Aliamphritea hakodatensis: one gene and its partners. The protein of the gene in region 3 binds, or shares a complex with, the protein of the main gene of each other region. Links are inferred from orthologs where the notes say so. Each region holds a gene or a part of one and is shown on either strand. Other genes may lie near its edges. The genes, in order: pnp, eno and rne.

Region 1 (3,044 bases), 2.7 Mb from region 3 along the record:
TCCTGTGCTAACACAGCCGCAGAAAAGAAACAGCATGCAAACCATATACATAATTTTTGCTTCAACATCACAGCCTCCCGTGAAATCAAACACAAACAATACTCATAGGTTCTGATTCTGCTTCCTTTTGCGAACGTACATCTGCCTTTTCGGTTAAATGCCTGAGCCGGATTCCAGCCGCTGAATACATCAGCCGGACCCCCTGCAAACATCTATGAGCAACCAGCCATAATTCTATGTTAAAAAAACGCTTATCGCTCTCTCTGAGCCTCGGTAAAGCCACCATTATGAGAATAGAACCTGCTTGTTTTCAAACAAAAGCAGAGAAAACCAACAAACCAATCCCCAGCAATATAGTTATAAAAATCCTTTTACATACATCTCAATCGACTTAAAAAATCATAAGAAACTTCAAAAAAATCGAAATAACAAACAGTTAAGCCAATCGCAAGAACTTACCCACAGACAGCAACAGCCTTTATAGCTATCACAGCAAACAACAATCTTCAAACAAATCCGCAATCATGAAACCCAAACGGCAATCAAAAATACCGGGCACAAAAAAACCCGCCGGAGCGGGTTTTTTCTATGCAGCAATCAGTCTTATTCTACAGACTCATCCTGCTCCAGATCACGCATGGTCAGCTTGATACGACCACGGGCATCAACGTCCAGAACCTTAACCTTCAGGACATCATCCATCTTGATGTAATCAGTCACTTTCTCGATGCGCTTGTTAGCGATTTGAGAGATGTGAACCAGACCATCTTTACCCGGCAGGATGTTAACGAACGCACCGAATTCTTCGATACGAACAACCTTACCTTCGTAAACTGCGCCCACTTCAGCTTCAGCAGTGATTTCGATTACACGGTCAGTTGCCATCTTCGCAGCTGCTTTATCAGCTGCGTAGATACGTACAGTACCGCTGTCATCGATATCGATAGTTGCGCCGGTTTCTTCAGTCAGTGCACGGATAGTTGCACCGCCTTTACCAATTACGTCACGGATCTTCTCTGGGTTGATCTCGATCAGTGTCATTGCTGGCGCATTGTCCGGCAGCTCAGGACGGGAGTAACCGATTACCTTGCCCATTTCCTTCAGGATGTGAGCACGGGCTTCGTACGCCTGTTCCAGTGCGATATCCATGATCTCTTCGGTAATACCGGTGATCTTGATATCCATCTGCAGCGCAGTAACACCGGCTTCTGTACCGGCAACTTTAAAGTCCATGTCACCCAGGTGATCTTCGTCACCCAGGATGTCGGTCAGAACAGCGAAACGCTCGCCTTCTTTAACCAGACCCATCGCGATACCCGCAACAGGCGCTTTCAGAGGTACACCGGCATCCATCATAGACAGAGACGCACCACATACAGACGCCATAGAGCTTGAACCGTTAGATTCAGTGATCTCAGACACAACACGGATGGTGTACGGGAATTCTTCCTGAGTTGGCAGAACCGCAGCAACACCGCGACGTGCCAGACGGCCGTGACCAATTTCACGACGGCCGGTTGCACCGATACGGCCAGCTTCACCAACAGAGTATGGAGGGAAGTTGTAGTGCAGCATGAACGGATCTTTACGCTCGCCTTCGATTGCATCAATGATCTGCTGATCACGGGCAGTACCCAGGGTACAGGTCACAACAGACTGAGTTTCACCACGGGTGAACAGAGAAGAACCATGAGTACCGGTCAGAACATCGATTTCTACTTCGATATCACGAACGGTCTTAGTGTCACGGCCATCGATACGTGGAGCACCGTCAAGGATACGGCCACGAACGATTTCTTTTTCCAGTGAGCTGATGATGCTGCCCACTTCGCCGGCAGATGCCGCGTCTTCACCTTCACACAGTGCTGCAACAGCCTGCTTACGTACTTCAGACAGCGCTGCCTGACGCTGCATTTTGTCAGCAGTCTGGTAAGCCGCTTCAACACCTGCAGCAGCAACGCCACGAACCTGTTCGATCAGTGTTTCGTTCTTCGCAGCCGGTTCCCAAACCCAGGCTTCTTTACCTGCTTCAGCAACCAGTTCGTTGATCGCACTGATAGCAACCTGCATTTCTTCGTGGGCGAATACAACCGCACCCAGCATTTCGTCTTCAGACAGCTCCTGAGCCTGAGACTCAACCATCAGAACCGCATCAGAAGTACCGGCAACAACCATGTCCAGCATAGAGGTCTGAAGTGCTTCATAAGAAGGGTTCAGGGAGTAACCGTCTTCTTCTGTATAACCGACACGTGCACAACCGATCGGACCCTGGAAAGGGATACCGGAAATAGCCAGTGCAGCAGACGTACCCAGCATCGCAGCGATATCCGGATCATTTACTTTATCTGCAGACATCACAGTACAGATAACCTGAACTTCGTTCATGTAACCTTTCGGGAACAGTGGACGGATAGGACGGTCGATCAGACGGGACGTCAGTGTTTCTTTCTCAGACGGACGGGCTTCACGCTTGAAGAAGCCACCCGGGATACGGCCAACTGAGTAGTACTTTTCCTGGTAGTGAACAGACAGAGGGAAGAAATCCTGTCCTTCACGGGCGCTCTTCGCACCAACAACAGTACACAGCACCTGTACGCCAGCCATGGTCACCAGTACGGCACCCGTTGCCTGACGTGCTACACGTCCGGTTTCCAGTGTTACCTGGTGCTGACCGAACTGAAACGTTTTAGTAATTGCTTGTGGCACAATAATTTTCCTTAAGCTAAACCAACAAATGCCCGCTTATCGCGTCATCAGGCCTCTTTTAGCCAGTACTCTGTTAGCCCCTCAGGGAAGGCCTATCAGAGTACAGGCTGGTTGATAAACGACAATTAAACAGGCGTAAAAAGCACCGGGGTCATCGATTGATGACCCCGGAACATTATCTTAGCGACGCAGACCTAAACGACCGATCAGCTCGACGTAACGGCTAGCATCTTTACCCTTCAGGTAATCCAGCAGCTTACGACGCTGGTTTACCATGCGGATCAGACCACGACGGGAGTGGTGATCGTGGATGTGACCTTTAAAGTGAGACTGCAGAC
Region 2 (3,079 bases), 1.1 Mb from region 3 along the record:
TGGGAACCCCCTGACGGACCAGCTCACAACGGCGCATAACATCAGCCACATCGGTAACATTACGCAAACGAATTGCAAAACGGTTTCCGGTTAAACTCCCCAGACGCAATTTACGCCCATGTTTAGTCGCCTTTAATACCTGAATCGTATCCCGTTCAAATAACGACCATGTCAGCGGGGCGCGACCCGGCAGATGTACGCTGAACCACTGTTCAGTCACCGCATGACGGTCTTTTTTTCCGGCATAGCCGACTTCCCGGGGACTGACCTGACAAAAGTGTGCCAGTTGCCGGGCAACCCAGTCGGTGTTTTCACCGGTTTTGCGGATATACAGATACACATGATCACCGCTGCCTTCCGGCTCAAATGCCAGATTTTCAGTCACCTGAAAATCATCCGGTTGCTGGCGGATCATGGCAGTCGCGCCGGGCTCGCCATAGACATAATTAAGTTCAGTGGGAAATGCTGTGGTCATGAAAATATCCAGCTAATAGAGCAATCAGGGAGTATCATCAGATACGGGAGGTTTTCCGGGAATTAACTGAAAGAAGGTCTCGTCTTCGCGCACCATACCCAGGTCATTACGGGCACGTTCTTCAAGGGCCGCCAGTCCCTTTTTCAGGTCCTTAACTTCTGCCTGCAAACGATGATTGCGTTCAACAAGCAAATCATTCTCAGCCTGCTGGCTCTGGATTTTATCCTGTAACGCCCACACTTCACGCAGGTTCGCCTCGCCAAACCAGAGACGATACTGCAGAGCTGCCACAGCAATGATCAATATCCAAACAAACCAGCGAAACATAGAATACCGACACCGGTCTCCAGTTAAAAAAGGGGGCTTCCGCCCCCTTATATTCAGTATTTAGCCAGTAATTAGGCCTGGCCTTTGATCTCTTTCAGACCATTATAAACAGCTTTATCACCTAACTGATCAGCAATCCGCAGTAAGCGGTTGTACTTAGCAACACGGTCAGAACGGCACAGAGAACCGGTCTTGATCTGTCCTGCAGCAGTACCCACCGCCAGGTCCGCAATGGTGGTATCTTCAGTTTCACCGGAACGGTGAGAGATAACCACGGTGAAACCGGCATCTTTAGCCATTGTAATGGCATCCAGCGTTTCAGACAGTGAACCGATCTGGTTGAACTTGATCAGGATAGAGTTACCGATGTTCTCTTCAATACCACGGGACAGGATCTTGGTGTTGGTAACAAACAGGTCATCGCCAACCAGCTGTACTTTTTCACCGATCTTACGGGTCAGGCTTGCCCAGCCATCCCAGTCAGACTCATCCAGACCGTCTTCGATAGAAACAATCGGGTAGTTCTCAGTCAGGTTAGCCAGGTAGTCACCGAAACCTTCGGAATCAAATACCTTGCCTTCGCCAGACAGATCGTACTTACCGTCTTTGTAGAATTCAGATGCTGCACAGTCCAGCGCCAGAGTAACGTCTTTACCCAGCTCATAACCGGCATTGGCAACCGCATCACGGATCACAACCAGCGCTTCTTCGTTAGAGCCCAGGTTAGGCGCAAAACCACCTTCGTCACCCACAGCAGTACTCAGACCTTTAGCCTTCAGAACCGCCTTCAGCGCATGGAAGATCTCTGCGCCGCAACGCAGTGCATCAGCAAAGTTATCCGTTGCAACCGGCTGAACCATGAACTCCTGGATATCAACATTATTATCCGCGTGCTCACCACCGTTCAGGATGTTCATCATTGGCACAGGCATAGAGAACTGGCCGGCAGTGCCGTTCAGGTCAGCAATGTGCTCATACAGCTCAACGCCTTTGCTGATCGCGGCGGCTTTAGCTGCTGCAAGCGACACAGCCAGAATAGCATTTGCACCCAGGTTGGCTTTGTTTTCAGTGCCATCCAGCGCCAGCATTTTGTTGTCCAGCGCACGCTGATCAGCAACGTCCATGCCAACCAGACTGTCACGGATTTCACCGTTAATAGCAGCAACCGCTTTCAGAACACCTTTACCCAGGTAACGTGATTTATCGCCGTCACGCAGTTCCAGCGCTTCACGTGAGCCTGTAGAGGCACCGGAAGGCGCACAGGCAGATGCCTGCTGGCCAGTGCTTAGAATCACATCCGCTTCAACGGTTGGGTTACCACGGGAATCAAGCACTTCGCGAGCTTTGATATCAGCAATTGTTGCCATTAATAGAACTCCAATATTACTTAGATATTACTTTTCCAGATCTGCCTGGATTAAGGCAGCTTCGATAAACCCACGGAACAGGCCATGGCCGTCACGCGGAGTCGATGTAAATTCAGGGTGGAACTGACAAGCGACAAACCATGGATGATCCGGCACTTCCACAACTTCAACAAGCTCGCCGTCAACAGAACGGCCGGCAATGACCAGGCCAGCCTCTTCCAGCTGCGCAACGTAGTTGTTGTTCACTTCATAACGGTGACGGTGACGTTCTTTAATTTCTGTCGCACCGTATGCAGCGGCAGATGTAGTACCGTCTTTCAGGTGACAAACCTGCGCACCCAGACGCATCGTACCGCCCAGGTCATCGGCATTACCCCGTAATTCAGTGACACCTTCTTCAGTCATCCACTCGGTAATCAGACCGATCAGCGGGTTCTTCGCATCCGCATCAAATTCTGTACTGCTGGCATCTTCAATACCGGCAACATGGCGTGCATATTCAATCACAGCTACCTGCATACCCAGACAGATACCCAGGTATGGCACCTTGTTCTCACGGGCATACTTAACCGCAGCGATCTTACCTTCCACACCGCGCTCACCGAAGCCACCCGGTACCAGGATTGCAGATACGTCCGACAACAGGTCAACGCCATCACGCTCAACCTGCTCAGAATCGATATACTTAATGTTTACCTTGGTACGCAGCTCGATACCCGCATGGGAAATCGCTTCAATCAGCGACTTGTAGGCATCCAGCAACTCCATGTACTTACCCACCATCGCAATGGTCACTTCACGGTGCGGGTTCAGCTTGGCATCAGCTACACGGTCCCATTCGCTCAGGTCAGCAGCCGGGCAATCCAGGTTAAAGCGCTCGATAACGATCTGATCCAGGCGCTGTTCGCTC
Region 3 (3,704 bases):
CCACAGGCTGACGTCAAAAAGCGAACCGGTCGCCAGAAGCGAGCAACGGAGACACTGCCACAGGCAGACGCGTAAAGACCAACATCAAAACAACAGAATTAACTACGTATTTCATCCTTCTGGTACTGTTTTGGCCAGTTGGAGGTGGAGATGTCGCCAGCCCGGAACCTGCGTGCCATCAGAACGGAAAGCGGCCAGAGATAAGTAACCTGGCCGCCTGAACCGGACTGAAAGATCCGCAGTAACAGCTACGATCAGATATTGAAAACTGATAGAGGCTGCTGTTTCCTCCACCGTCGATAAGACCCGTCTGCGCTGTAATACACACCAGACAGGCAAAAACTGAACTATTGATGTCGTTACGAAGATTGGACTCACGTGACAGGGTAAGCCCTGTCCCCATACGTAAACAGCCATAGCGATGAAATACGTTAGTGTTATAAGAGAACGCTAACACAACATGAAAAGAATGCTCATTAATGCAACTCAGCCTGAAGAGTTGCGCGTCGCTCTGGTCGACGGTCAGCGTCTGTATGATCTGGACATTGAATCCGGCTCCCGCGAACAGAAAAAAGCTAACATCTATAAGGGTAAAATCACCCGCGTAGAACCAAGCCTGGAAGCCGCGTTTGTCGATTACGGCGCAGAACGTCACGGCTTCCTGCCACTGAAAGAAATCTCCCGCGAATACTTCATCAAAGGCAGCGATAAAGGCGGCCGTCCAAGCATCAAGGATGTTGTTGCTGAAGGCACCGAAGTAATCGTTCAGGTCGACAAAGAAGAACGTGGCAACAAGGGTGCAGCCCTGACCACCTTCATCAGCCTGGCGGGCCGTTATCTGGTACTGATGCCTAACAACCCGCGTGCAGGGGGCATCTCCCGCCGCATCGAAGGCGACGACCGTAAACAGCTTAAAGAAGCAATGGACGGCGTTACCATTCCGCAGAAAACCGGCGTAATCGTCCGGACTGCCGGTGTCGGCCGTAGCTCTGAAGAACTGCAGTGGGACCTTGACTACCTGCTGATCCTGTGGGAATCCATTACCAAAGCTTCCAGCGAACGCCCGGCACCTTTCCTGATCTACCAGGAAAGCAACGTGGTAATCCGTGCAATCCGCGACTACCTGCGCCAGGACATCGGTGAAGTACTGATCGACAGTGAAGAAGTTCACCAGGACGCACTGAACTTCGTTAAGCAGGTCATGCCAAGCTACGAACAGAAGATCAAGCTGTACACCGAACAGGTACCGCTGTTTAACCGGTTCCAGATCGAAACTCAGATCGAAACCGCTTTCCAGCGTGAAGTACAACTGCCTTCCGGCGGCTCGATTGTCATCGACCCCACCGAAGCACTGGTCTCCATCGATATCAACTCCGCACGGGCAACCCGCGGCAGCGACATCGAAGAAACCGCCCTGCACACAAACCTGGAAGCCGCTGAAGAAATCGGCCGCCAGCTGCGTTTACGGGATATCGGCGGCCTGATCGTTATCGACTTTATCGATATGACACCGATCAAGAATCAGCGTGAAGTTGAAAACCGCATGCGTGATGCGATGAAGATCGACCGTGCCCGCGTCCAGCTGGGACGGATCTCCCGCTTTGGCCTGATGGAAATGTCCCGTCAGCGCCTGCGTCCGTCACTGATCGAAAGCCGTGGTTCTGTCTGCCCGCGCTGTAACGGTCAGGGCACCATCCGTGACACCGAATCTCTGGCACTGTCTATTCTGCGACTGATCGAAGAAGAGTCTGCCAAGGAACGTACCGCCCAGATCCGTGCGATTCTGCCGGTATCTGTCGCCACCTTCCTGCTGAACGAAAAACGCAGCGAAGTACATGACATCGAACAGCGTCAGAATGTACGGGTCGTCATTGTACCTAACCCGAACATGGAAACACCGCATTACGAAGTTGTCCGTCTGCGTGATGATCACACCGTGATCAACACCAACGACGCCAGCTATACTATGCAGCCTGAACCTGAAGACATTGCTGAACCGGATACCGCAACTAACACTCCGGCCCGGGAAAAAGCCGCTGTCCGTACTGTTGCACCGCCTACTCCGGCACCTGTCAGCACAGAGACAGCTGCAGCACCTGCCAGCAAACCTGCCAAAAGCGAAGAAAAATCCCTTTTGTCTGGTCTGATCTCTGCCATTACAGGTCTGTTCAGCAGCCCTGAAGAAACGAAGAAAGAGCAGGAAAAACAGCCTCGCAATAAAGACAACAGTGAACGCAAGCGCTCTAACAACCGTCGCAACCGTCGCCGTAAGGACGACCGTGAACGCGGAGAAAACAAGCCACAAAACGCCGCTAAGGATGAACAGCAGGAATCCCGCAGCGACAAGCCACGTGGTGAAGGCCGTTCACGTAACCGCCGCCGCAACGACCGTGACCGCGATCAGAAACGCAACAAGCCTGAAGTTCAGGAAGAAAACCTGCAGCAACAGGAAAATGAAGTTCAGGAAGATGGCCGTAACCGTGGTGAACGCCGCCGGGGCCGTCGCCGTCGCGGTGAACGTAATGCCCATCGCAGCGGTTCAGAACAGCAGGAAAACGCGCTGAATACTGAGCAGCCAGTTGCTAACGCCGAAGACGCTCAGACTGAAAACGCAGCCAAAGCAGCGATTGATGCGCCAAAGCCTGATACCGCAACGAATGCTTCTGACGAAGAGCAGCCAAAACGCAAACGTCGCCAGCGTCGTCCGCGTAAAGATCGCAAGCGCGAAGAGTCAGCAGAAGCAACTGAAACAGCTACTGAAAACGCTGAATCTGCAGTAGCCGAAGCAGAAGCTCCAACGGCAGACACAACGGCAACCGAAGCCGCTGAACAGCCTGTCGCTGAACAAGCACCGGCAACAGAAGCCACTGAAGCCGCAGCAGAAGCAGCCCCACAAGCCGCTGAAGAAGTAACTGCACCTGAAGCACCCGCTGCAGAAGCTGAAGCCGTTGAAGCACCGACAGAAGCAACTGCTTCCGAAGAACCTGCTGCTGAACCCGCTTCCGAAGAAGTCGCAGCCGAAGAAGCTGCTGAAGCACCGGGAACGGAACAGGCCGAAACTGAAGTAACAGAAGAAGCTGTTGCCGAAGAAACAGCTGCCGAAGAAACAGCTGCCGATGAAGCAGTCACGGAAGTAACCGCTGCGGAAGAAACTGCAGCAACCGCCGCGGAAGAAGCACCTGCGACTGAAGCTCAGCCGGAAGCAGCCGCTGAAGACAACGCAAAGCCTGCGGAAGAAGCACCTTCTGCCAGCAAGCGTCGCGGACGTCAGCGCCCTGCCCGTAAAGCAAAGCCGGAGACATCAGCCGTGACAGAGTCGCAGCCAGCTGCACCGCGTCGCCCGGCACCGCTGGTTGCTGACCAGGACTCTGCGCCAACTCAGCGCCGCCAGCGTCGTGCACCGAACGATCCGCGCGGCCGCCAGCAGGCGATACCGGAAAACAATCAGACAGACAGTGAAACCACTGAAGTCTGATACTGCCTGATGGCACCGGCCAGCCCGGTGCCCGCGCACAAAAAAGCCAGCTGTTCAGCTGGCTTTTTTATGTTCGGCTTTTCTGCTGCCCTTCCTGTTATTGGGGAAAAGTGCGTGGCTCAATCTCCAGCCGCACCTTAAAGTGACTGAACACATCTTCCTGAATAGCCTGAGCCAGGCGCAGAATATCATCACCGCTTGCCCCGCCATGATTCACCAGCACCAGCGC

Evidence for each region.
Region 1: the proteins of rne (region 3) and pnp are in contact, whole or in part, in a cryo-EM structure (PDB 9QH0), measured with the Escherichia coli proteins. The link is inferred for Aliamphritea hakodatensis from one-to-one orthologs.
Region 2: the proteins of rne (region 3) and eno are in contact, whole or in part, in a solved structure (PDB 2FYM), measured with the Escherichia coli proteins. The link is inferred for Aliamphritea hakodatensis from one-to-one orthologs.

The regions. Positions count from the first base shown.
Region 1 is NZ_AP025281.1:4,643,048-4,646,091, forward strand. The notes cover bases 156-3,044. They hold pnp (polyribonucleotide nucleotidyltransferase), read right to left. Parts: upstream 2,707-3,044; coding sequence 604-2,706; downstream 156-603. Other genes in these bases: rpsO (30S ribosomal protein S15), read right to left, coding at 2,887-3,044. Outside these bases: PCI15_RS20930 (putative pterin-binding protein), read right to left, coding at 1-68. UniProt on the Escherichia coli protein: Involved in mRNA degradation. Catalyzes the phosphorolysis of single-stranded polyribonucleotides processively in the 3'- to 5'-direction. Also involved, along with RNase II, in tRNA processing.
Region 2 is NZ_AP025281.1:827,965-831,043, reverse strand. What follows is about bases 22-2,945. They hold eno (phosphopyruvate hydratase), read right to left. Parts: upstream 2,170-2,945; coding sequence 874-2,169; downstream 22-873. Other genes in these bases: pyrG (CTP synthase), read right to left, coding at 2,197-2,945; ftsB (cell division protein FtsB), read right to left, coding at 500-802; truD (tRNA pseudouridine(13) synthase TruD), read right to left, coding at 22-475. In the rest of the region: more of truD, read right to left, coding at 1-21; more of pyrG, read right to left, coding at 2,946-3,079. UniProt on the Escherichia coli protein: Catalyzes the reversible conversion of 2-phosphoglycerate (2-PG) into phosphoenolpyruvate (PEP). It is essential for the degradation of carbohydrates via glycolysis.
Region 3 is NZ_AP025281.1:1,964,163-1,967,866, reverse strand. What follows is about bases 127-3,675. They hold rne (ribonuclease E), read left to right. Parts: upstream 127-460; coding sequence 461-3,475; downstream 3,476-3,675. Other genes in these bases: murB (UDP-N-acetylmuramate dehydrogenase), read right to left, coding at 3,573-3,675. Also shown: more of murB, read right to left, coding at 3,676-3,704. UniProt on the Escherichia coli protein: Endoribonuclease that plays a central role in RNA processing and decay. Required for the maturation of 5S and 16S rRNAs and the majority of tRNAs. Also involved in the degradation of most mRNAs.